2 regions of the Absicoccus sp. genome follow, and region 2 is predicted to be linked to the other one. Evidence: a T-box and tRNA genes for the amino acid it is inferred to sense, from the RefSeq annotation. Region 2 holds a T-box; the other holds one or more tRNA genes.
The links. A T-box is a leader RNA that pairs with one kind of tRNA and senses whether it is charged. The one in region 2 lies ahead of serS (serine--tRNA ligase), so its partner is inferred to be a tRNA-Ser.

Region 1: it has a tRNA-Ser gene. The T-box ahead of serS (serine--tRNA ligase) is inferred to sense a tRNA for this amino acid. The anticodon was not compared.

What each region holds. Positions count from the first base shown of each region.
Region 1 covers NZ_JAXDRQ010000009.1:25-10,847, reverse strand. Annotated here, with positions in the region: gene ppsA (phosphoenolpyruvate synthase) at 1-2,280, shown strand, start outside; gene SOS22_RS01165 (helix-turn-helix transcriptional regulator) at 2,318-2,944, shown strand; gene SOS22_RS01160 (pyruvate, water dikinase regulatory protein) at 2,949-3,779, shown strand; tRNA gene SOS22_RS01155 (tRNA-Ser) at 3,964-4,052, opposite strand; gene SOS22_RS01150 (cation diffusion facilitator family transporter) at 4,156-5,322, shown strand; gene SOS22_RS01145 (alpha/beta hydrolase) at 5,457-6,233, shown strand; gene nhaC (Na+/H+ antiporter NhaC) at 6,235-7,632, shown strand; gene SOS22_RS01135 (transcriptional repressor) at 7,719-8,129, shown strand; gene SOS22_RS01130 (ferritin family protein) at 8,144-8,722, shown strand; partial or broken gene SOS22_RS01125 (Cna B-type domain-containing protein) at 8,885-10,823, shown strand, end outside.
Region 2 covers NZ_JAXDRQ010000055.1:9,950-27,703, forward strand. Annotated here, with positions in the region: gene mfd (transcription-repair coupling factor) at 1-2,653, opposite strand, end outside; gene pth (aminoacyl-tRNA hydrolase) at 2,654-3,214, opposite strand; gene jag (RNA-binding cell elongation regulator Jag/EloR) at 3,255-3,881, opposite strand; gene SOS22_RS07695 (YidC/Oxa1 family membrane protein insertase) at 3,894-4,895, opposite strand; gene rnpA (ribonuclease P protein component) at 4,900-5,241, opposite strand; gene rpmH (50S ribosomal protein L34) at 5,287-5,421, opposite strand; gene SOS22_RS07710 (peptidoglycan bridge formation glycyltransferase FemA/FemB family protein) at 5,512-6,741, opposite strand; partial or broken gene dnaA (chromosomal replication initiator protein DnaA) at 7,188-8,489, shown strand; gene dnaN (DNA polymerase III subunit beta) at 8,624-9,745, shown strand; gene yaaA (S4 domain-containing protein YaaA) at 9,827-10,048, shown strand; gene recF (DNA replication/repair protein RecF) at 10,045-11,133, shown strand; gene gyrB (DNA topoisomerase (ATP-hydrolyzing) subunit B) at 11,136-13,103, shown strand; gene gyrA (DNA gyrase subunit A) at 13,114-15,591, shown strand; T-box leader at 15,657-15,858, shown strand; gene serS (serine--tRNA ligase) at 15,899-17,179, shown strand; RNA gene ffs (signal recognition particle sRNA small type) at 17,253-17,338, shown strand; gene tadA (tRNA adenosine(34) deaminase TadA) at 17,353-17,754, shown strand, end outside.

The DNA of each region.
Region 1 (10,823 bases), on a different contig from region 2:
ATGACTTCCAAGACCAAGGCACCGGTGCCTTATGGTTTTGCGACAACGGCCTATGGCTATCGATATTTCATGGAAGCAACGGGAACCAATCAAAAGATTCGTGATGCATTGGCCCATTTGCATGATGTGGATGATTCGAATGAACTGTCCAAAGTGTGTAAAGAAATTCGTGAGATCATCATGGCTGCGTCCATGCCAAATGATCTACAAGAAGCCATTGAAGTTGCCTATGATCAATTGGCAAAAAAGATAGGAGAAGCGGATCCATTTGTAGCGGTCCGTTCCAGTGCAACAGCAGAAGATCTTCCCGATGCATCATTTGCTGGGCAGCAGGATACCTATTTGAATGTTAGAGGAAAAGCGGAAGTTGTCGAAAAAGTCAAAGAATGTTATGCCTCTTGTTTTACGGATCGGGCCGTATATTATCGGGAAAAACAGGGATTTTCTCATGAAGAAGTGGCTTTATCGGCAGCCATTCAGTTGATGGCTTTCTCTAAGGCTGCAGGTGTCATGTTTACCGTAGATATTTCGAATGGCTCGGATGAAAATATCATGATCGAAGCAGCCTGGGGACTGGGCGAATATGTGGTACAAGGAACGGTCACACCTGATAATTTTTTGGTTCGTAAAAGTGATTTAGCTATCGTCCGAAAACAAATCAATCGCAAACCCGTGGAATTGATCCAAAAAGCAGATGGTGGTGTTGAAGAACATAAAATTCCTGATGATCGTGCCCATGCCCCATCGATCACGGATGATCAAGTTAAGGCATTAGCTAAAATTGCGTTAGCGATCGAACAACATTATGGCTGTTACATGGACATTGAATGGGCCGTAGATCGAAGAGATGACCAAATCAAGATCCTACAAGCTCGTCCCGAAACGGTCTGGTCACGAAAAAAGAAAGAAAAGAAGGAAGTATCCAATATGACAACAAATCATCTTGTTTTAGTGAAGGGATTGCCCGCCAGTCCTGGCATAGCCACAGGAAAAGTACAAGTGATCCTGGATCCAGATGATATGGATCAATTTAAAGCTGGTGATATTTTGGTGACATCCATGACTTCGCCCGATCTTGTGCCAGCGATGAAAAAAGCAGTAGCCATCATTACCGATGCCGGTGGAATGACTTGTCATGCATCCATCGTATCTAGAGAATTAGGGATTCCATGTATTGTGGGGACAAAATCGCGTTCGCAATGTGCAACCGAAGTCTTAAAAACGGGCATGGAAGTTACTGTTGATGCACACAATGGGATCATTTATGAAGGTATAGTTGCGGATATGATCAAACCAAAGGAAAAGCCAGAAGCAACAAGTGTCCAAGTGGAATACTTTGCACCGACGGCCACAAAGATCATGATGAATTTAGGAAATCCAGATCTAGCTGAAAAATACGCATCTTTACCATGTGATGGTGTTGGGCTGATGCGTGAAGAATTTATATGGACCACGTTTATTCATGAACATCCTTTGTATATGATCAAGACCGGTCGAGCACAAGAGGTCATTGATCAATTGGCTGATGGCATTGCCAAAGTGGCTCGGGCCTTAAATCCTCGTCCGGTTGTATTGCGGTTCTCGGATTTTAAATCGGGGGAATATCGCAATCTAAAAGGTGGCGAAGAATTTGAACCCGTAGAACCTTCGGATTTATTGGGTTGGCGAGGAGCCAGTCGTTATTATGATCCACGATATATCGAAGGATTTAAATTGGAATTGCGTGCAGTAAAAAAAGTGAGAGAAGAATTTGGTTTGAAGAATCTCCATTGTATGATTCCATTTTGTCGAACAGTTGGTGAGATCCAAAAGATCACGACCATCATGCAACAGGAAGGATTGGTTCGAAATGATGATTTTAAATTGTATTTGATGGCTGAAATTCCGGCAAATATCATTTTAGCGGATCAATTCAATCCATATGTGGATGGCTATTCCATTGGTTCCAACGATTTAACGATGCTCCTTTTGGGTTGTGATCGTAACAATGAAGGCATTTCCTATTTATTCGATGAACGAAATTTGGCTGTAAAACAAGCCATTCGTCATTTGATCGAAACGGCCCATCAAGATGGCAAGACGGTTTCAATTTGTGGACAGGCACCATCGGTGTATCCAGAATTTGCCCAATTTCTTGTGCAAAATGGTATTGATTATATTTCGGTCAATCCGGATATGGTCAAGATTACGAAGAAAAATGTGGCATCGTTTGAACAACGCTTGATTTTAGACAAAGTCACCGGTAAAGGTCGCAAGGATCCAGAAGATACAACTTGGTAAATATGATAAAATAAGTACAACTAAGGATGGTGGAATCATGGAGCTGAGTGACCGACAAGAAAAGATCGTTGAAATTGTTCGTCGACAAGGACCGATTTCAGGCAATGCGATCGCATCACAGTGTCATGTCACACGTGCTGCATTACGAGGAGATTTTGAACTGTTGACCTCGTTGGAAATTATTGGTGCCAAAAGAAAATTGGGCTATTACTATATAGGAAAACCGATGGATCCTTTGTACAATACCCTTTTAAATCGAAGTGTTGAGCAATATTGTTCATTACCGGTTGTCGTAGCACCCGATAGCCATGTTTATGATGCCATCATTGCACTGTTTACAGAAGATGTGGGAAGCGTCTTTGTCTCGGATCAAGAGCATTTGATTGGTATTGTATCCCGAAAGGATCTCTTGAAAGCAGCAATGCGCAATGATGATCTGAAGACCCTTCCGATTTCTATGGTCATGACACCGAAATCGAAGTTGGTGACGATCTTGGATTCGGAATCCATTGTGGTTGCTGCGCAAAAAATGATTGATCATGAAGTGGATTGTTTACCCGTTCTTCATCAAGAAGAAGATGGATCCCTTCGTATTCGTGGACGAATCACCAAAACGAATTTTACTCAGATCATCGTGGACTTAGCCAAACAGAAAAGGGGATGATGGTGTGTCAAAAACCAAACCGACAATCTATGTTGTTTCGGATTCGATTGGTGAAACTGCAGAGACCGTTGTGCGTGCTGCTATTTCTCAATTTCCTGATGAATCGTTTGATATGATTCGTTTACCGAATGTTCGCGAGTTTTCCCAAATTGATAGCTTGTTAGCGGAAATCGGAAATCAACCCACGATCATTGCGCATACATTGATTTCACCAGAATTACGTACGTATTTGAGTGTGCGTTGCCAACAAAATTACATTACAACGGTCGATATCATGGGACCGATCATGAGTGCGGTGGGAACGATCACGACAAGTTCACCCAGTCTAGAACCTGGATTGGTGCATCGACTTGATCAGGAATATTTTAAGAAAGTCAGTTCCATTGAATTTGCGGTCAAATATGATGATGGTAAAAATCCTGTCGGTTTTTTACATGCCGACATTGTCTTGGTGGGAGTATCCCGTACATCAAAAACACCATTATCCATGTATTTGGGAAATAAAAAGATCAAGGTGGCGAATTTGCCATTGGAACCACAATTGCCATTACCACCTGAAATCTTTCAGGTGCCTCCCTATAAAATTATTGGCTTGAGCGTATCCAAAGAAAAATTAAGTTCGATTCGTAGTGAACGATTAAAAACCATTGGTTTGGAACCAGAAGCCAATTATTCTAATGTGCATTGGATCGAAAAAGAATTAGAGTATGCCAATAACATCATGTATCGTCTACATTGTCGTGTGATTGATGTGACCAATAAAGCCATAGAAGAAACGGCCAGTGAAATCATTGAGATCGTTCAGAAAAATCGAGAACGATACGGCGAAGAATAAATGTTTATGAAAAAAGGTCAATGCCTGGAAAATATTCAGGAGCATTGACCTTTTTATTATGGGCTCTATCCATTGTGTCTTGTAGATTGTACTGGATCCACAAAATATTTTCTGGTGATACAGAACAGGGTATGTTACAAGCAGGTAAAGAAAAAAAGCCTGTATTCAAGGCTTTTGATAACAATGGCGGAGACGGAGGGATTCGAACCCTCGTGCCCGGATGGACAACTCGATTTCGAGTCGAGCTCGTTATGACCACTTCGATACGTCTCCATGCCCGATCATTATAACATAAACTTTCATGAAGAATAAAGAGTTTTATGCAGCTTACGAAAATCCATTGAAAAGGAAAAGTGGGAATGCTAGTATCATGGGTATGATTCAATGGTTAATTCGACGATATACAAAAGGACAAGATCCAACTTCTGCGCATACACGTGATATTGTGGGTCGTATTAGCGGCAGTTTGGGTATCTTTTTCAATATATTTTTATTTGTGATCAAATTTGGCATTGGCACCATTGTCCATTCAATTTCGATCCAGGCTGATGGAATCAATAACTTAACCGATGCAGGCTCCAGTATTGTGTCTGTCATATCTTTTCATTTTGCGAATAAGCCAGCCGATCAAGAACATCCGTTTGGACATCAACGCACCGAAACATTGACCTCCTTTGTGATTGCTTTATTTCTATGTGTCTTAGGCATTCGCATGATGGAAGAAAGTATCCTGAAGATCCAACATCCCAATGCGATTGATTTTCGATGGATCACTATTTTGGTTTTGGTGATTTCCATTTGTGTCAAAGGATATATGTATTTCTATAATATGGACCTGTCCAAAACGTATCATTCTTCTCTATTAAAAGCCGTGGCCATGGATGCCATCAGTGATTTGTTTGGTACCAGTGCGGTATTGCTTTCGACATGTATTTCACCACTGCTTCATGTGAATTTAGATGGATATATGGGTGTCATCGTATCTGTGTTGATCATGTACAATGCTTTCCAACTCATCAAAGAAACCGTGAATGATTTGATTGGTAAGGCGCCAGATCCAGAAACGATCAAAGCCTTGAAAACAATACTGATGGAAGACGATAAAATTTTTGGTGTACATGATGTCATGATCCATGATTATGGTCCAGGTCAAGTCTTTGCGAGTGCGCATGTGGAAGTCGATGCCGAAGATAATATCTTGGATATTCATGATACCATTGATAATTTGGAACACATAGTCAAAGACCAACTTCAAATGGAATTGGTCCTTCATATGGATCCGGTAAAAATCAATGATCCATTGACGAATCAATATCGATTGGTCGTAAAAAATGCGATAAAAGAAATTGATGAAGGATGGACCTTTCATGATTTCCGTATTGTGGATGGGCCCACCCATACGAATTTAGTATTTGATTTAGTGGTGCCATTTAATGAAAAAAGATCGAAAGCCGAGTTGACCCAAATCTTGGAAGCCCATATAAAAACCCATAAAAAAGTTTATTTAGTGATTACCATCGATCATCCCATGACAGGTGCTTGATCGATGGACATAAAACAAGTCCGGATAGAAAGATATCGGGGCTTTTTATGTATTTAAATTATGAACAAATGAGTGAAAAATATAAACAAATGTGGGAAATTATGGTATGATACCTCCATCGGGAGGAAAATGACATGGAGAAATATGTGGAAATCATTCGTGATGGATTGACACTTCGAGGCATGATGCATGTTCCAGACGATTTGAGCCAACCAGTTGGTATGGTCATCTTGTTGCATGGATTCTGTGATGATCGCAATGAAATCAATTTTGTTCATACCGAATTATCGAAAAGACTCTGTGCAGACGGCATTGCGAGTGTTCGATTTGATATGAATGGCAGTGGTGAAAGCGATGGACGCTTTGAAGATATGACTGTATCTAGTGAAATCAAAGATGCGGAAGCGATGTTGTCGTTTGTACGAGCACAAAATTTTGTGGATCCGCACAAAATCGCGTTACATGGAACAAGTCTAGGCGGAGCGGTTGCATCGATGGTAGCCGGTCGTCACAAAGATGAAATCAAAGCGTTATCAATGTGGTGTCCAGCACCGGATCTGATCTACAACTTACGTGAACACAAGACATTATGTGGGACCGATGTATCGGATATTGAACAAATCCAATGTGCCGATGCTGAAGGATTAAAGATGGGCTATGCCTTTTATCAAGATTGTTTTCAATTGGATCCGTACAAAGAGGCGGCACAATTTGACAAACACGTCAATATTGTACATGGAGATCAAGACACTACGGCAAGTTGCCAATGTTCCTATACGTACAAAGAGATTTATCAAGACCGAGCCAATTTATTGATCGTACCTGGGGCAGAACATCGATTTATGTCATTTGCCTATCGAAAAGCACGTATGGAAAGTGCAGAAAACTTTTTGAGAAAGGAATTGAAATAGTATGGAGGAGAGAAATAAACCATCAACGGCGTTTGCGTTGATTTCATTTTTGGCAATCGTATTGACCTTGATCGTGATGATCAATATTGGGGTCAATACAACAATGTCCGTATTTGCCGGTGTTGTTGTGTCGGTCATCATCACAAAGATCTTAGGGATTCCGTGGAAAGAAGTTGAAAAATCAATCATTTCAACAGCTGCCGATTGTATGCCAACTTTTTTGATCGTCATCATGGTCGGTATGTTGGTTGGTATCTGGATGGCAGGTGGAACCGTTCCAAGCTTGATGTATTATGGCATGAAAGTCATTTCACCAAAGATCTTAGTACCATTGGCTTTTATATTATGTGGATTGACTTCTGAATTTACAGGTACGTCATTTGGTTCTGTAGCCACAATGGGGTTGGCCATGGTGGGGATTGCTTCCACAACAAGTATTCCCATTCCATTGGTTGTCGGTGCCATCGTTTCTGGTGCATGGTTAGGTGATAAAATGTCACCATTATCGGATACGACCAACTTAGCGAGTGGAGTATCCAAAGTTCCATTGTATGATCACATTCATTCGATGCAATTTACGACATTGCCTGCAGGAATCGTTGCCTTGATCTTATTTACGATTGCTGGTCTTCATTATAGTGGTGGATCCATGGATCTGGCCCAACAAAAATTGATCATGGATACGTTATCCAAAAATTTTAATATCAATTTATTATTGATCTTGCCCGCTATCTTAGTTATTTTGGTTTCGGTATTTAAATTGCCATCTTTATTGGGAATGGGATTGGCCGTTTGTGTATCTGTTCTTTTTGCGATGGTGTTCCAAGGCGTAAATTTTGTCGATTTGATGAATTTTGCCTTCAATGGCTTCTCCATCAAAACAGGCGTAGCGATCGTCGATCCTATGTTGAATCGAGGCGGCGTTCTATCCATGGCCGAATTGTTGGTAACATTTATGATTGCTTCTGTCATGGGTGCTATCATCACATCCACAGGAATCTTGGAAGTCTTAGCACAAAATGTCTTATTGAAGTTTATCAAGAATAAATCCATCTTGGTCTTTGTAACCTTGATTTATTGTTACATTGTCAATTTCTTGACAGCTGGTGGCCAAACCGTATCGATCATCGTTACAGAACAAACTTTTGAATCGACTTTTGATGATATGAACATCAACCGAAAAGTACTGTCTCGTACCTTAGAGGATGCCGGAACTCTATCCGCACCTATCGTTCCTTGGGGAGTTGCTACGATTTATGTCATGGGCGTATTGGGATGCTCCAATGCATATATTCCTTATGCATGGTTTATCTTCATCGTGCCTATCTTCTCGATGATTTGTGCAATCACTGGAATTGGTATGTGGGATAAAGAAGGAAAGCCACTTCGCAATAAATAAATTTCTTCAAAAAGAGGGTTGACAGTAGACCCTCTTTTGATTATTATAAAAACAGTAATAGTTACTATTATTGAAAAGGAGAAAACATGGCAACATTGAAGTATACCCGACAAAGGGAAGCTATTTTAGAAAACATCAAACATCGAAAAGACCATCCTACAGCGGATGATGTGTATAGCGATGTATCTAAGATCTTTCCTAATATTAGTTTGGGTACGGTCTATCGAAATTTGTCAGTATTGACAGATTTGGGTGTCATACGTCGATTACCAACAGGTATCGGTGCGGATCATTATGATGGAAATATGATTCCCCATAATCACTTCATCTGCCAAAAATGCGGACGTGTATATGATATGGAAGATGATCTGGATATTTCGGAAATAGAAAAAAGAGCCAGTCATCAATTCAAGGGTCAGATCACGGGGTGTTCCATTCAGTTTTTTGGCACATGCGCGTCATGTTTAGAAGAATCCCAATCAAAAAATAGAAACTAAAGGAGGAAATTTTTATGGCAAAGTATAAATGTACAGTATGTGGTCACATCTATGATGAAGAAGTAGAAGGCGTTAAATTTGCAGATCTTCCTGCGGATTGGAAATGCCCAACATGTAAACAACCAAAAGACAAATTTGTTTTGGTGGATGAAACAGCTGAACGTCAATGGGCTGCTGAACATGTTGTTGGCGTAGCTAAAGGTGTGGATCCAGAAATCATTGAAGGATTGCGTGCAAACTTCGAAGGGGAATGCTCAGAAGTTGGTATGTATTTGGCTATGAGCCGTGTAGCTATGCGTGAAGGATATCCTGAAATTGGTATGTATTATCGTCAAGCTGCCTTTGAAGAAGCAGATCATGCCTCTCGTTTTGCAGAATTGTTAGGTGAAGTTGTAACCGATTCGACCAAGAAAAATTTGGAACTTCGCATTGAAGCAGAATATGGTGCAACCGAAGGTAAATTTGAATTAGCGAAGAAAGCAAAACAACAAAACTTGGATGCCATCCATGATACCGTTCATGAAATGGCACGTGATGAAGCACGTCATGGAAAAGCTTTTGAAGGTTTGTTGAAACGTTATTTAGGTGAATAAATAAACAAAATAAAATCCAAACAAAATAGCCGGGTTATCATAGATAATTCGGTTATTTTTTGTGAAAGTAAAATATATGTAAAAAACGATATTTACATTATTCGGGGAAGGGGGGTAAAGTTTATGTAAGAGCATGCAATGTTTTAAAGGAGAGGAAAGAAGATGAACAAGTGGAGTAAGAGAACAATATCGTTTTTTTTAGTTGTCGTTATGTTTTTTGGTGTGTTCGGATCCAATGCAACAACGATACAAGCAAATTCAATGGATGACCCAACAACGGCAGTAGCTAATACATCATCCGAATCAGCAGAAAATACTACTTCGACAGAGGATACGACAACGGAACTAAACAATGTACAAAATCAAGTAAGTCAAGATGTATCTTCTTATTTTCATGCATCGATCAGTACCAACAATGATACCTTTCAATCGGGTACCACAGCGATTGTCTCGGCTCGCTACACAATTGATCAACAAAGTGCTACGGCAGGAGACTATATTATCGTATCCATTCCAACGGATATTGCGAATCACGTTCAATTTTCCCTAAATGCCCAACATTTTACCAATTCTATTGATTTAGGTAACGGGCAATATAAGCTGGTTCTTGCACAAGGAATTGAAAGTGGTTTATCTGGTAGCTTTAGTGCTTATGTGAGCATGCATGCCGATACCACAACAACCGATGATATTACGGTAGGCGATGCATCTAAAACAATTACCGTTCTTCCGGTCAGTTCTTCGGGAGGAAGTGGCATATATACAGATACGATCATGAAAGATGCTGCCGGTAATGATGGCGTTTCCTTTGGCGGATATGATTATTCGGAAGGGAATGGGGATAGTGCCTCACAAATTGGAGTGGCTGACTTAAGTCAATCAGCTACGATTCGATATCGATTGCTCATCAATAATAAGAAAGGGAAAATTTCAGATTTTAATATTGTTGACATCATACCCGATGGAATGACATTGAATTTGTCAAAACCAATTGAAGTAATCAATACATCAACCAGTGAGGTAATTGATCCATCTCTATATTCAGTTCAGCTTTCAGGACAAACACTGAATTTCTATTATCCAGGAGAGTTAGAAGATGCTATCCAAATCAATTATTGGGTAGATATCCCAGAAGGATCCAATACCTCAAAGTTTACAAATACAGCTACAATTACATATACGGAAGATGGAAGTCGACACCAAGAAAATCGAAGCTATGTCTTACAAGGAAGAAATAACAGTGCCTCTAATGGTGAGAAAAGCGTAGATAAATCCATTATTTCTAGTGATCCAAGCGATCAATATGTTACCTATACTATCAAATTCTGGAATAGTAATGGTTTTGCGAAAAATGAAATTCGTTTGATTGATCATTTAGATCCACATGTCAAATATGTGAGTGCTGAATCCAATGACTATTTTTCCATTCAACAAGATACTACCAATCCGCAAGATATCCATATCACAAATATCAAAAAAATCGAAGGATCGATGACAACCTATGTACGATTTGTTGTGGATATGACAGATGTACCAATTGGATACACCGTCAAAAATACTGTAGGTGGGAATACCACAAAAACCGTTAAATACGGTGGAGGACTGACTCTAACAGCGAATAAAACAATCAATGGATCACAAAAACCGGATAAAGGACAATTTAATTTTCAATTGCTAACATCTACAGGAAAAGTACTTCAAACAAAGAAAAATGACGAAAATGGACAAATCCATTTCCGTGAAATTTCCTATGATAAAAATGATGTTGGTAAGACCTATACATACACAATAAAAGAAGTGCCGGGGCCCGATAATACATATACATATGATAATAGTGAATACACAGTTACGGTAACACCGCAATTGGAATACGATGCATCCGGCAATGAAACAGGACGAATCCTTGCCAATCCAACATATCAGAAAAATGGAACGAATGTTGATGCCATTACTTTCGATAACCAAGTAGCAACAACATCCATCACGGTTTCCAAGAAATGGGAGGATGCGAATGATCAGGATGGCAAACGAGCCAAAGAAGTAAAGGTACATCTGCTGGCCGATGGCAAGGATACGGGAAAAACAGTAATCTTAAATGCGG
Region 2 (17,754 bases):
CCACACGACCACGAATTTGATAAAGTTGTGACAAGCCAAAATGATCAGCCTCTTCAATGATCATGGTATTCGCATTCGCAATATCCAATCCGGTTTCAATGATCGTCGTACACACTAAAATATCATATTTTCGTTGTTCAAATTCAAGCATGGTTTGTTCAATTTCTTCACGACTCATCCGGCCATGGGCCACCGCAATATGATGATCAGGAAATAAGATTCGCAAGTTTTCAGCCACACCATAGATATTGGAAATATTGTTGTAGAGATAGAAAATTTGTCCATTTCGAGCCAATTCGCGTTGAATGATTTCTTTGATGATGCTTCCTCTTTTTTCAATCACATAGGTTTGGATAGGATGTCTTTGCGCTGGTGGTGTATTCAATTGTGATATGGTCCGCACACCAATCAATGACATTTGTAAAGTTCGAGGAATGGGTGTTGCACTTAAGGATAAAACATCGATGCTTTGTTTCATTTCTTTGATTTTTTCTTTATGTACCACACCAAATCGCTGTTCTTCATCAATGATCAACAAACCAAGATCTTTATATTGAAATGTTTTATTCAATAAACGATGCGTACCAATCACGATATCAATGGTTCCAGCTTCTAGATCCTTTTTAATTTGATTCACTTCTTTATCCGAAACAAAGCGATTGACCAAGGCCACATTTGCGCCTGTATACGCAAATCGTTCGGAAACCGTTTGGTAATGTTGCATCGAAAGAATGGTCGTTGGACATAAAAAGGCAACTTGTTTCCCATCACAAATCGCTTTAAATGCACATCGCATCGCTACTTCCGTCTTACCAAATCCCACATCGCCACATAGTAAATGATCCATGGGTCTTGATTTTTCCATTTCGGCTTTAATTTCAGCCGTCGCTTGTAGCTGATCGGGTGTCGCCTCATACGGAAAATGATCTTCAAACTCTTTTTGTAGAGCATCATCCGCTGAAAAAGCAAAGCCAATGTTTTCATTACGAGCAGCATATAATGTGACCAATTGTTTGGCAATGGCTTGGACACGTTCATTGACTTTTTCTTTGGTCTTATTCCATTTGTCACTACCCAATTTACTCAAGTGAATGCCCACACCTTCTTTGGATACATATTTTCGTACCAATTGAAATTGTGACAAAGGTACATATAAATCATCATTGCCTGCATAGACGATATGTAAATAATCAATATTCTGGCCACGAACATTCTTGGTTTCAATCCCCAAATATTGACCAATGCCATATTGTTCATGGACCACATAGTCCCCTTTTTGTAGTTCCATGACCGAATCAAGGATCTGTCCATCTTTAAACGTCTTTTTATATCGTCGATGTTGTATCGGCTGGATGAATAATTCTTTTTCGGTATAAACCACAAAATCTTGATATTGAAATCCTTCATAAAATTCAGGATCCACAAATTCATAAGACAAAGAAGAACTGGCCAATGCGGATCGTACTTTGATGATATTTTCTTTTTCAAGTGCAAAATAAATATGCGAAGCCGATATATTTTCAAGAATGACAGGAAGTGGTTGACTGGCTTTTTCAATGGGAAAGATATTGGATGTCATCGGTTCTTTATAATCTAAAAATTCATGAAAATGAACATACCGATCATCTTTCCAAGTATGAAACATTTGATATTGAGGCAAACAACGATTTTCTTGTACCATTTCTTGCATAAAAGCAATGGTATCGGTTTGGATATCTTTGATGGCTCTTTCCACTTCTTCAATGGAAGAAACAATGACGGTACCCGAAACATAATCAAGCATAGAAGCCGTTTGTACATAGCTGTAATACCAATACAAATGATCATCGGTATCATACGATTCCAACGCATACATGTCTTCTTCAATATGATTTTCTAATTCTTCCCGATCTTCATCACTCAATCGTTTCTTTTCCACATTCAATTTCTGTTTAACTTTTTCTTTGATTTCTAAAATTTGAGCATCACTAAACAACAAAGAACTGGCTGGTGTGATTTCAACTTGATCGATGGTCTTGATCGTTCGTTGACTGGATTGGTCAAAAAAACGAATAGATTCTACCACGTTATCAAAAAATTCAATTCGTACAGGATATTCATAGGGTAATGGAAAAATATCAATGATTCCTCCACGATAGGCAAAGGTACATGGACGATCGACATAGTTGACACGACTATATCCAGCTTTGATCAATGTTTCTTTTAATTGATCCATGTCGAATTCCATATCGGGTTTTATGTTCTGACAGCTGGAGCGAAATCGTTGCACATCGGGTAAAAAACGTAGAAAAGCCGCTACATTGCATATGATCAATCGCGGTTTTGGATCGAATACCAACGTTGTCAAAGATGATACAAATGCTTGCGTATCTTCGGGGGAAGAAGCAATGGCCGATACACGTAGGCTTTCTTCCATCACAAAAAGCAGCACATCTTTTGTGAGTGGATCGATCCGAGAAAAGAGTTGCTGCGCTTCAAAACGATTCTTTTTTACGATAATGCGGGTTTTATGATCTTGTAGAAAAGCAGAAACTTCCACCAAAGCTTCTTCCATGGGATATAAATTTCCCACATGATTGCCTTCCTTTAGGATTTCTTCAACAACCACATTATTCGCTAATTGTTCTTTTATTTTTGTATTCAAAAATATCACCTATTTCTGATTGTATTGATTCATGGTCTGACTAAATGGATGCGCGATCGCATGATAAGCAGCATGAGCCGCTGCATCGATAGACTGATTCAGATCTTCTTTTTCTTCTTGTTTGAAATTGGTCAAGACCCATTGAATGATGGGAATTTGTGGATCGCGCGATGTACCTACACGAATCCGATCAAAGGTGCTTGTACCCATCGCCTGAATGATGGATTTTATGCCATTATGACCACCCGCACTTCCTTTTTGACGCAAACGAATCTTACCTACGGGTAAATCAATATCATCATAAATGATCAATACGTCTTCACTGCTTTCTTTATAGAAATCTAATACTTGACGAAGAGCAAGGCCACTATTATTCATATAAGTCGTGGGTTTCATCAAGATCACATCTTCCCCATGAACTTTGCCTTTGGCAAAAGAAGATGAGAACTTCTCTTGATCAAAAGAAAGATCACATAAATCCGCTAAAGCATCCATGACCATAAAACCCGCATTGTGACGAGTATTTTCATATTTTTTTCCGGGATTTCCCAATCCAATAATAATTTTCATATTGACTCCTAAAGAAAAATAACGAGTACATACTCGTTATTTATTCGGTTTCTTTTCCTGGTGTAAATAAAATATTGATATGGCGTTGATCGCCTTCTCCTTCGGAATGCGTTGAAATATCTTTCATATTCGCCAAAGCATTATGAACTGCTTTTCTTTCATCCGCACTCATTGGATCTAGTGAAGCATCAATTTTGGTACGACGAACATCTTTGGCAACACGCACAGCCATGCGACATAGCTTTTCATAGCGTTCTTGTTTATACCCATTCACATCGATCAATAAGCCAACTTTCTTTTTAAATTCAGCACTGGCAGCAATTTTGACCAAACGATTAAAAGCTTGTAAAGAACGACCCGCTTTACCAATCAAGATCGCATTATTTGAAGTATTAACGTTGATATGATAGAAGCCATCATCATTTGAAATGGTTACTTCTCCATCCAATTGTGCATTATCGAAATACGATTGAATATAGTCATGGATAAATTGTTCCACATCTTTTTCAGTATACACTTCCACTTCAACTTGTTTACCCAATCCTAAAAAACCAGCTTTTTCCTCCGTTACGGTATAATGAAGCTCATCCACAGTTACATTTTTGGCTTTAGCGGCTTCACTCAAGGCTTCTTCCAATGTTTTACCTGTATATTTTTCAAATGCCATCGTTTCTTCCCCCTACTTTGCTTCTGATCGATGCATCACTCGATGCATCACATATTGTTGGACAATACGTATAATCGAACAAATCATCCAGTAGTAGGACATAGCTAATGGCCAATTCAAATACATGAACGCAAAAATGATGACCATCATGTACATATACAAATTCATATTCATTGGATCTTTTTGTTGTTCGGATTCACGATAACTATGTTTTTTGACATTGTCTTTCTTATCTTGCCATTTTTTCAACCATTGTGGCAACATCGTCGATACCAATTGAGAAACAACCATCAAGATGTAAACAATAATGCCACCTATCATAAGATGTTGGATTGCATACATCGGTGTAGTAGCCAAGCGCATACCAAATGCACTTCCAACTAACACTTCATAGGCACGCATAGTTGCATAATACATTCCCATCATGATTGGCAATTGTAAGAACATGACCAGCATGGATCCAAATGGATGAATATCATATTTCGCATACAGCGCTTGCGTTTCTTGATACATCTTCATTTGTGATTCTTGATCGGTCTTGCCTCGATATTTACTTTGGATCTTGTTGATTTCTGGTTGAATTTCCTGCATTCGCTGACTCGACATTTGCGATTTGCCTGTCAATGCGAATACGATCATTTGCACCAACAAAGTCGTAATGATGATACCAATACCAGCATCGGTAGCAGATGAGATCTTATTGATCAACATAGCCAATGGCCAAACGATCAAGCCATCAAACCATCCAGTTGAAAAAGCTTGTGAGAATGTCGTTGGCTTAATTGTGATCGTATCATTCGCATCGAGCTTTTGGTATTGCTTCTTCAATTTTGGATCCGAAACACTTTCAATACTTACATCTTTGCGTTTGACTTGAATCGTTTCACTGGAAATGATCTGATCTACTTTTACTTTTCCATCTTTACCACGTGGTGTTGAACAAGCCGTACATGTTAATAGGACGAAAAAACAAATGAATAGAATTTTCGATTTTCTACGTAAGAAATCACTCATATTTCTACCTCTTATCCTTCCTCTTCTCCAATCGCTCTTTATCTTGCTTTAACTGCTTCCAGTTTTCCTGATAACTCTTTTGATGATAACGAGGACGCACTATGATGATTGTATCAAATGTTTCATTAAAATCATAGATATCATCCACCATACTACGCACTTGGCGTTTCACTTTATTGCGCTCTACTGCATTTCCCAATTTTTTACCAACCGAAATACCCACACGAGCATGCGATTCTTTTCTAGGCATGTAGTAGCATACAAACGAGGAAGATAGCACAAACGATCGGTGCTGGATAATTGATGTGAATTCATAACTTTTACAAACACGATAAGCTTTTTTCACTTGTATCTCCTATCCAGACAAAAAAATCACCAGTGTTGGTGATTTCTATGCGGATAATACCTTTCTACCTTTTGCTCTTCGGCTAGAAAGAACTTTACGACCACCTTTGGTTGCCATTCTTGCACGGAAACCATGCGTTCTTTGATGTTTCTTCTTACTTGGCTGATATGTTCTCTTCATATTTCACACCCCTCAGTCTATATTCACTTTTGTTTCTTCCAATAAGATTGCATTACATTATAATCATAATTTATTTCCAAAGTCAATGAATTATTGCTCTTTAACTCGAGATTTCGCGATTGTATATGCTTTTTCACTCAATTTGAATAGTGGTTTGTTTACAGGCAAATCAAATTCACCAATGAATTCATTGATGATGGGATTAAAATTATCTTTAAATTTTGTTAGGCCATCATCCAATGAACCTTCTACACCACCCATATTGGACCATTTACAACCTCTTTCAAATGCCCAACGGAAGTTTTCCACATATTCTTTATATTGTGGCATAAATTTTTTAAATCGCTGATCCATGCCTGCATACAACATTTCACAAGTAGGTCCATATTGAATACTTAAGATACCTGCAATCGCAATTTCTTTGTCTTCATCACCAAATTCTTCAATAACTTCATTGAATTCTTTGAGATCTTTATCATTTGAACGCAATTGATCTTCCAAACGACGACGTTTCTTCTTCATATTTTCTGGTAAATTATCCAATTCGTTTTGTAAAGAAGCTTTCTTTTCTTTGGCTTCTTGTGCCAAGCGATGAACATTGCATTTTGCCAAGAAAATGACCCCTCCATCTGGATAGGTTTTCAATAACTTTTCAAAATATTCTTTATTTCTCAATGCAACACGTTTTCTTTCTTCCGTCATTTCGACCAAACGACTAAATTCATCTACCAATTCGATACCACCCGTAACAATCTCAACATGGCGACGATTGGCATCTTTGATCAATCGTTTGGTATGTTTTGGTAAGTTTTCTTCCCACCCTTCGGTATCATACACATTAGATTGAAAACGTGGTTGGACCGTATCGGCAATATTCATCGTAAATCCATGATGGACTGCACCGATTTTTTTCATCGTATCCAAATATTTTTGGGTCGATTCATAACGATTTTCATTGTAGTCTTTGGATGCATAATCATTTACGTGCAAAGTCGGATCAAACTTGATAAATAAACAATGACGTTTTTTCGCAATGCGTTTTAACTCTTGAAAATAATATCCTACTAATCGTTCATTCTCATAATCTAAGATCGGTCCACGTGGAATATAGAATATTGTCATATGTAGTGGTAAATTTTTGATCAAGACCAAACCGGCTGCCACTAATTCTTGATGATCATAGACACCTGTATATATATGGTCCCAATTATTTTTTACTTTTGCCCAATCATAACTCTGTAACAAATTACATAATGGGTGTTTTTTCACAAATGTATCGTATGCATCTTGGGGGATGTTTGTTTCGAATTGATATGCCATACAAATCCTTCTTTCTGTCGTACGCTCTATTATGGTACAGATTTCCTTATAGAATCAAGTCCATTATTGAAAAGTTTTCCCCATTTTCGTTGGGGAATTTTTAATTCTTACGGATGTAAATCCCCTTTTATTCCTCTTTTTCTTTGTTCTTATCCGCTTTATTTTCGATAAATATCTGTACTTTTTGATTTCCTGTGGAAAACGTGGATAACCTCAAATATTCCTTTATATATCGTATATTGTTATCCATTTATTTCCCCACAGCATACACTTTTCCCCAGTTGTTTTCCCCATATTCCCCATTTTATCCACTTGCCTTTCATTTTTCCCCATTTGGGTGTTATCCCCATGTGGGGATAACTTCTATAGCTATACCTTCCTATCTAATTTCGTGTATAATAAAACGTATGAATCAATATGAAACGTTATGAAAAGAAACTTTAGAAGCAATTAAAAATAATTTTAAAGAAGATACTTTTTCTTGGATGTCCAAAACGAGCTTATTTCGAATCGAAGATGGGATTGCATATGTGTCGTATCGTTCAGTAATCACCAAAAATATCATGTCCGATTCCAACACCAAAGCTTTATTTGAACAGTATTTAAGTGAAATGTGGGGAGAAGCCGTCACCATTACTTTGATGCATTATCGTGAAGTCGAAAAAATGATGCCGGAAGAAATTGTACAGCGGCGTACTAAGGAATTGGTACAAACCAAATTTAATGCAGATTATACCTTTGAAAACTTTGTGCAGGGAAAATCCAATCAAGGGGCTTATGCTGCTTGTTTTCATTGTTGCATCGAAGATACTCATACTTTTAATCCCATTTTGATTTATGGAAATTCCGGATTGGGCAAGACCCATCTTTTACATGCGATTGGAAATTATCTCCAAAAAGAAAGACCAGAAAAAAAGGTCTTTTATGCGTATAGTGGTGATCTAGTTTCTATCTTGATCGATGCGATGAAAACGCACAATGTCCAATCCAATACCGTAGAAATGGTACAAGCGCAACTGATTGATAATGATTATTTCTTGATCGATGATATTCAAAATTTGACGCAGTCCAGTTCTCAAGAAATCTTTTTTAAAGTTTATAATTCTTTAATTGCGAAGGGTGCACAAATCGTGATCACGAGTGATATGCATCCCAATGAATTGGAAGGCATTCAAAATCGTTTGATTTCTCGTTTTAATAATGGTTTACCTATTAATATATTGAAACCTGAATTCGATACGAGTCGAGCCATCTTACGAAAAAAATTAGAAGGCTATGAAGAAGCTTGTCAGATCAATGATGAAACAATTGATTTCTTAGCTCATAAATTTTCCGATGATGTTCGCAAATTGGAAGGTAGTTTACGTACATTGATCTTCAATGCCACGTTGGAAAATATTGATGTGATCGATCTTCCTTTTGCACAACGCGTCTTATCGGGACAATTGATTGTCGCAAAACCCAATAAACTTACTCCCAAACAAATCAAGAAAGTGGTAACAAAATTTTATGGTCTTTCTTATAATGAAGTAGAGGGAAAATCGCGGCAGAAGAAATTAGTCACCGCTCGTCATATGATCGTCTATCTTTGTCATGAAACATTGGGGACATCTTGGACACAAATTGGTCAGCAATTAGGCAATCGTGATCATTCCACCATCAAGTCTTCTTATGATCGAGCCATCAAATTATTAAAAACGGATACAGCTTTTCAAATTGCGATGAATAAGATCAAAGATTCCCTATAAGTTTTCCCTGGTTTTCCATCGTTAAAAATGGGTCCTAAAAGCGATATACATCGCTTTATAGAAAAAGTTATCCCCGTTTTCCCCAGGTTGTTGTTATTCATTATACATATATAGTAATAAAGGAGATTCAAATTATGAAATTTACTATTGATCGAAAATATTTTTATACTCAACTTTCTATTGTATCGCGTGCCATTAGTTCTTTTTCACCCTTACCTGCTTTATCCGGTATTTGCATTGAAGTCGATCAAGATCATATTGTATTAACAGGAAGTGATTCCAATATTTCTATTCGTACATATATATATAAAGGAGAAGAAAATCAACTGCAAATTGAATCAACGGGTTCCATTGTTTTAGAATCTCGTTATTTATTAGAAATCATTCATAAAATTGAATCCACGATGGTGGAATTGGAAGTCATGGATTTTGAATTGGTTCGCATTACAAGCACCAATGGTAAATTTAATTTAAATGGTATGGAAGCGGGTCAATATCCAAATATTGATTTTGATCAACCCACGCATTCGATTCAATTATCGAGGGATACATTATCGCAAATCGTATCGCAAACTGCCTTTGCTTGTAGTGAAAATGATCAACGTCCTGTATTGAGTGGTGTTAATTTTGCAGCAAAAGATGGATATCTCTATTGTTCGGGTACAGATTCGTATCGTTTAGCGCGTAAGACCATTGCTTTACAAGCCGAATCCAATTTTAATATCACGATTCCCAGTAAATCGCTACAAGAGGTAGTTCGTTCTCTTTCAGAAGAGATTGATGCGGTGCAATTATATATTGATTCAAAAAAAGCGCAATTTGTGTTTGGTAAGACCATTTTCCAAACGCGATTATTGGATGGGACTTTCCCAAGTGTTGAGAAAATCATTCCAACATCTTCGGTTGCTTCTATGGTTGTCGATGCCCATGAATTAGCCAGTGTCATTGACCGTACCAATTTTATTCGAAATGATAAAGTGCATTTGGTCAAATTGGAATGTAGTCCAGAGATTGTTCGGATCAAGACCAATTCAACCGAGATTGGAAGCAGTGATGAAGTATTGACCGATTGTATATACAAAGGAGATCATTTGACCCTTACTTGTAATGGTAGTTATATTTTAGATGCCATTCGTGCCTTAAATGGTTCGAAAGTGGATCTGGAATTTTCTGGTGATATGCGACCGATTCGTATCTTAAATCCAGAAGATGATTCGATCGTCATCGTGATCGTTCCTGTGCGTAGCTATGATTAAAGGCCAATCGCGGCCTTTTTTTTATGTTATGTAGGGATGGTCAATATAGTAAACAAATGCGTATTATGGTATAATAAGACAGTGAAAAGGGGTATTTCCATGCATTTTACATTAGAAAATGAATATATTACACTTTCTCAATTGCTAAAGGCTTGTGATGTATTGCCAACTGGAGGCATGGTAAAAGCGTATTTGGCTGATCATTATGTTTTGGTCAATGGCGAAAAAGAAAATCGTCGAGGTCGCAAGCTATATGCCAATGATGTGGTGGAAATCGATGGCCAAAGGATCCAGATCCAATGAATCTGAAACGATTAGAACTTGTCCATTTTCGAAATTATCACAAAAGTTCTTATCGATTTGAACCGGCTTGTATCCATTGTTTCTATGGAAATAATGCACAAGGTAAGACCAATCTCATTGAGGCTATCTATTTTTTAAGTCATTTACGTTCTTTTCGCACATCTCATATCGATAGTTTGACCATGCATCAAAAAGAATGGATGAGTCTTTCTGCTTTGATTGAATCGCATGGTTACGATGAACAATTGAAAATTGTTGTTTCACAAAAGAAAAAGCATTTATTTGTCTATCAAGATCCTGTACGACGGTATTCTGATTTTATCGGTAAATTGAATGCCATCTTATTTTGCCCAGATGATATGCTTTTATTTCAACAATCGCCGCGTTCTCGACGTCGCTTCATTGATATGGAACTTATGAAATTATCACATACATATACGGCGACGTTATCTCATTTTCAATCCCTATTGAAACAAAGAAATCGGCTATTAAAACAAGATGATTTGGATGATCTTTTATTGCATACATTGACTGAGCAAATGATTCAAGATGAAATGGTCATCATTTCCCAACGGGCGAAATTTGTGAAAGAATGGATGGATCAGTCGCGTTTGCTATATCCTTTTTTTTCAGAGCAAAAAGAAAAAATAGATGCGACATATCAAACCTTTGTAGAATGGGATCATTTACAGGAAAATCTGAAAATGGCTTATGAAAAGAGTTTCGAAAAAGATAAACAATATCGACAAACAACATATGGCATTCATAAAGATGATATCGTTTTTTTATTGAATGGAAGACCCATCCATGAAGTAGGCTCACAAGGACAGAAGCGTAGTTTTCTCTTGGCAATGAAGTTAGGTCTTGCGCAAATTATTTATGAAAAAACCAAACAATATCCGATTTTATTATTGGATGATGTTTTTAGTGAATTGGATCCTAGACGTCAAAAACAATTGATCCAACATTTACCACGCTCAATGCAAGTATTTATCACATCAACCGAACCCATAGATAAACAATGGTTTCAAGATCGTTCGGTTCGTTTTTATCATATTGAAGATGGTTCTCTTCGGGAGGTATGAGTATGAGTCAAGAAGAATTAAAACAAGAAATTTTAGAATTTGATCAGTTGGAGAATGAAGCAACATCGGTGGATCATTCGTATACGGCTGATGATATTCAAGTATTGGAAGGATTGGAAGCCGTTCGCTTACGTCCTGGTATGTATATTGGATCGACAAGTGCCAGAGGTCTTCATCATCTGGTTTGGGAAATTGTTGATAATGGTATTGATGAAGCCTTGGCTGGGTTTGCCAATAAGATCGATGTCACGATCGAACCCGATGATGTCATCGCTGTTCGTGATAATGGTCGTGGTATGCCTGTCGGCATTCATGAGAAGACGGGCGTAAGTGCCGTAGAAACCATTCTTACGGTATTACATGCGGGTGGTAAATTTGGTGGAGGTGCCTATAAAGTATCGGGAGGCCTTCATGGTGTTGGTGCTTCGGTTGTTAATGCACTGAGTTCTTGGATGGAAGTGACGGTGTATCAAAATGGTAAGATCTATTTCATTCGTTTTGAAAATGGCGGCCATACAGTGGCTCCTTTAAAGGAAATCGGTACTACCCAAGAAACGGGTACATTGGTTCGTTTTAAGGCGGATCCAACCATTTTTAAAGAAACGACGTCTTATGATTTTGATACATTGAATTCGCGTTTACGTCAATTGGCTTTTTTAAATAAAGGTATTCGCTTAACATTAACGGATTTGCGAGAAGAAGAACCCATCAAAGAAAACTATTATTATGAAGGTGGCATCATTGAATATGTGCGTTTTATCAATCGGAATAAAACGCCGATTACAGATGATGTGATTTATTGTGAAGGATTGGTCGATGGCATTTTGGCAGAAGTGGCTTTGCAGTATAACGAAGGATATCAATCCAATATTTATTCTTTCTGTAATAATATTCATACCCATGAAGGTGGCTATCATGAAGATGGTTTCCGTATGGCCTTAACGCGTGAAATCAATAAATATGCGTTGGATCATAATATATTGAAGAAAGATGAAAAATTATCACAGGACGATGTGAAAGAAGGTTTGGTTTGTATCATTTCGGTAAAGCATCCAAATCCTCAATATGAGGGACAAACAAAGACCAAATTAGGAAATTCGGAAGTTCGTAAGATCGTATCGAGTATTGTTGGTAAACAATTGCAGCGTTATTTCTTAGAAAATCCGGATCAAGCCAAAAAAATTGTTGATAAAGCTACACTGGCTTCGAAAGCGCGTATGGCAGCAAAGAAAGCTCGTGAACTCACACGTCGAAAAAGTGCATTGGATGGGATTTCAAGTCTACCAGGTAAGTTAACGGATTGTTCCAGTAAAGATGCCAGTGAATGTGAAATCTATATTGTCGAGGGGAATTCGGCCGGGGGATCGGCCAAACAAGGACGTGATGCGAAGACGCAGGCTATCTTGCCTTTGCGTGGAAAGATCATCAATGTTGAAAAAGCAAGAGAACATCGTATTTTTGATAATGCGGAAATTCGCTCAATGATCACAGCGTTTGGTTGTGGAATCAAAGATGAAGTGGATCTGGCCAAACTTCGTTATCACAAAATTATTATCATGACCGATGCCGATGTGGATGGTGCACATATTGCCACATTGATGTTAACGTTCTTATATCGATATATGCGACCTGTTATTGAAGGTGGATATGTATATATTGCGCAACCTCCTCTATACAAAGTACAAAAAGGAAAAAAGATCGTCTATGCCTACAAAGAGCAGGAGATGAATCAGATTCGTAGTGAATTGAAAGATGGTTATAAAGTACAACGATACAAAGGATTGGGAGAAATGGATGCAGAACAATTATGGGAAACAACCATGGATCCAAAGCATCGCATCTTAAAGCGAGTGACCATTGATGATGCGGAATATGCCGATAACACATTTGAATTGTTGATGGGTGAAGAAGTCGACCCGCGTCGTGAATTCATTCAAGAAAACGCGGTCTATGCGAACTTAGATTATTAGGAGGAATGATATGGCTGAAGAACTAACAAACAATATCAATGACAACAATGATCAGGATGATGAACAATATGATGTTGTCGAAGAAGTTGAAATTTCTCGAGAAGTTCGTGAAGACTTTTTGGATTATTCCATGTCGGTCATCGTCCAACGTGCATTACCGGATGTACGAGATGGTTTAAAACCCGTTCATCGTCGTATTTTATATGCGATGAATCAATTGGGAATATCTTCGAGTGTTGCACATAAGAAAAGTGCACGTATCGTTGGTGAGGTCATTGGTAAGTATCATCCGCATGGTGATGTTGCGGTATATGATGCCATGGTACGTATGGCGCAAGATTTCTCGTATCGGTATCCATTGGTCGATGGACATGGAAACTTTGGTTCATTGGACGGTGATGGAGCTGCGGCCATGCGTTATACTGAAGCCCGTATGTCAAAGATTGCGATGGAGATGGTTCGTGATATCAACAAAGATACGGTCGATTTTGTTGAAAACTACGATGGCGAAGAAAAAGAACCATTGGTCTTGCCTTCTCGTTTTCCTAATATTTTAGTCAATGGATCGATGGGTATTGCGGTTGGTATGGCAACCAATATGCCAACGCACAATTTAGGTGAAGTCATTCAAGCAATTTTTGCCGTTATGGATGATCCAGACATTACCGTACCTGAATTGATGGAATTCTTAAAAGGACCAGACTTTCCGACGGGTGGTATCATTTTGGGACGTAAGGGTATTCGCCAAGCGTATGAAACAGGACGTGGCACAATCTATATTCGTTCCAAATATCGTGTGAATGAATTGAGCAATGGGAAGAAACAAGTTATTTTTTATGAAATTCCATATGGTGTCAATAAGGCAAATTTGATTTCAAAAATGGCAAGTTTGATCAATGAAAAGGAAATTCAAGGTGTTACCTATTTAAATGATGAATCGAATCGAGAAGGTATTCGAATTGTCATGGAATTGAAAAAAGATGTACAAGAAGATGTGATCTTAAATCAATTGTTCCGTTTGACACCGTTACAATCGAGTTATGGCATTAATATGCTGGCTTTGGAAAATGGTCGACCTCGTCAATTACCTATCAAACAAATTATTAAAGATTACATTGATTTCCAAGTTGAAGTGATTGAACGAAAAACGCGTTTTGATTTAAAGAAAGCCGAAGATCGTGCACACATCTTGGAAGGTTTCCGTATCGCATTGGATCAGTTGGATGCAGTCATTCATACGATTCGTTCTTCTCACAAGGATGAAGCCGGATTGAATGCGGAATTATGTGAAAAATTTGGCTTTGATGAAATTCAAGCCAAGGCAATCTTAGCCATGCAACTTCGTCGTTTGTCGGGTTTGGAACGCGATAAGATCGAGAATGAATATCAAGATCTTTTGAAAAAGATTGCGGATTTTAAAGATATTTTAGCGAACCATTCTCGTGTTTTACAGATTATTCGTGATGATCTAAAAGAAATGGCAGAAAAATATGGCGATGATAGACGCACAGAAATCATGGATTCCTATGTGGATATGGATGATGAAGACCTCATTCCCAAAGAAGATGTCATTGTCTTATTGACGAATTCTGGATATATCAAACGAATGCCAGTGGATACATATCATGCACAAAATCGTGGTGGTCGTGGTATCAAATCACTTACATTAAATGAAGAAGATGATATCGACACAATGATCGCGATGAATACACATGATTACTTGATGTTATTTACAGATCAAGGTCGAGTATATCGTTTAAAGGGATATAATGTTCCCAATGCATCAAGAACATCCAAGGGATTGCCAATTGTCAATTTAATTCAATTGGAAAAGGATGAGCATGTAACTAGTTTATTAGGAATACCACAAGAAAATGAATATAAATATTTATTGTTTGTCACAAAAGATGGTGTCGTCAAACGAACGGCATTATCTGAATTTGATCGAATCAATAAGAATGGTAAGATTGCCATTAGTTTAAAAGAAGATGATTTATTGTTCTTTGTGAAACCAACAACAGGTAAAGATGAAGTCTTATTGGCTTCTTCCAATGGTCGCGCTATCCATTTTATGGAAGATCAAGTTCGTGTCATGGGTCGTAGTGCTGGTGGTGTTCGTGGTATGCAAGTTGATGATGGCATCATTATTGGTGCTGCATTGAATACAGAAGGTGACACCTTACTGGTTGTATCGGAAAATGGATATGGCAAGCGAAGCAAGATATCGGATTATCGTATGACTTCGCGAGGCAAAAAAGGTGTTACGACAATGAACATCACCGAAAAAACAGGTCAATTGAAAGTAGCACGAGCGGTATGTGGAGATGAAGATGCCATGATCGTTTCCAGCAGTGGTATCATGATTCGAATTGCGGTAAAAGACATTGGTATTTATTCACGAAATACCCAAGGTGTTCGTTTGATCCATTTAACCGAAGATGCTAAAGTTATGCGAATGACCCTGGTTGATCATGAAGAAGAGGAATAGGATTTGAAATCTCAAATCCTATTTTTTATATTGCGAAATGAAGCAAAGAATGTTATAAAGATAGAGACAAAGCTTTGATAAGGACAAGTAATTCGGATTGATTGATAGAGACGATATGGTTGGTGGAAATATCGAATCAAGAACAATGAAAAGCACCTTAGAGTGATCGAATGAATCAAGTAATTGGATCCGGTACATACCGTTATCATGTTGAGTGATCTTAGTAATAAGATAAAAAGGGTGGCAACGCGAGACATCGTCCCTTTAGGGGTAAGAGTGTCTCTTTTTTTATGGAAAGGAAGAAAGTATGTTAGACATTAAATTTGTACGAGAAAATCCAGATGTTGTGAAGGAAAATATGATGAAGAAATTTGAAGAAAATAAAATTCATCTAGTAAACGAAGTTTTACAAGAAGATAAAGAACTTCGTCAAGCGCAGCAACATGCCGATGATCTTCGTTCTCAACGCAAGAAAAGTTCCAAACAAATTGGTGCTTTGATTGGACAAGGAAAAAAGGCAGAAGCCGAAGAGGTAAAAGAAAAAGTTAAAAATTTAGCGGATGAATTAGATGCGATTGAAGAAAAAGAAAATAAATTGCGTGAATCGGTTCATAAGAAGATGTTGATGATCCCAAATATCATTGAGGATACAGTTCCTATTGGTAAGGATGATTCTGAAAATGTGGAATTGGAACGTTTTGGCGAACCAAAAGTTCCTGATTTTGAAATTCCTTATCATACCGATATCATGGAACGTCTGAATGGAATTGATTTAGATGCAGCACGAAAAGTTGCAGGAAATGGTTTTTATTATTTAACAGGAGATATTGCTCGTCTCCATTCTGCTGTATTAAGCTATGCTCGTGATTTTATGATTGATCGAGGATTTACCTATGTCATTCCGCCATATATGATTCGTTCCAATGTGGTTGATGGTGTGATGTCCTTTGAAGAAATGGATGGCATGATGTATAAAATTGAAGGGGAAGATCTGTATTTAATTGGTACATCGGAACATTCTATGATTGGTCGTTTTATTGATACGATCATTGATGAAAAAGAGTTGCCATATACATTAACTTCTTATTCTCCTTGTTTCCGTAAAGAAAAAGGAGCACATGGTATTGAAGAGCGAGGTGTATACCGCATTCATCAATTTGAAAAACAAGAAATGATCGTGGTATGCAAACCAAGTGAAAGTAAACAATGGTTTAAAAAATTATATATGAATACCGTTGATTTCTTCCGTACATTAGATATTCCTGTTCGTACATTGGAATGTTGTTCGGGTGATCTAGCCGATTTGAAATCTAAATCCGTGGATGTAGAAGCTTGGTCTCCTCGTCAAAAGAAATATTTTGAAGTGGGTTCTTGTTCAAATTTAACGGATGCACAAGCACGTCGATTAAAGATTCGTGTTCGTGATGATGATGGTAATAAATATTTTGCACATACTCTAAACAATACATGTGTAGCTCCTCCACGTATGTTGATTGCTTTCTTGGAAAATAATTTACAAGCAGATGGAACGATTTTGATTCCAGAAGCACTCCAACCATATATGGGTGGCAAGAAAAAAATTGGATAATATCCGAGTGGTCGTATGAAAATATGACCTTTTTTCATAGTTGCACTCCATGCATTTCCATGATACACTAATTTCGCTACTACAATGATATCTTCTGAATTGGGTCAGGTTGGGAACAAAGCAGCCCTAAGGGAGCTCTATCATGTGTAGTAGTTTTTTTATAGGATAGGAACATGAAAGAAAAATGGATGCGAGAAGCAATTAAACAAGCCATCAAAGCAGAACAAAAAGATGAAGTACCTATAGGATGTGTGATCGTAAAAGAAGATCATATTCTTGCTCGGGCCTACAATCAACGAGAACAGAAGCAAGTAAGTACAGCACATGCCGAAATATTAGCCATTGAAAAAGCTTGTAAAAAGCTAGGATCCTGGCGATTGGATGGATGTGAATTATATGTGACTTTAGAACCTTGTCCTATGTGTACGGGCGCTATCATTCAATCTCGTATCGATAAGGTCTATTTTGGTGCCTATGATTTCAAAGGTGGTTGTCTAGGATCCAATACAAATTTATTAGATGTGAAAGGATTCAATCATTATCCTGAAGTAGAAGGAGGACTCTTACAAGAAGAG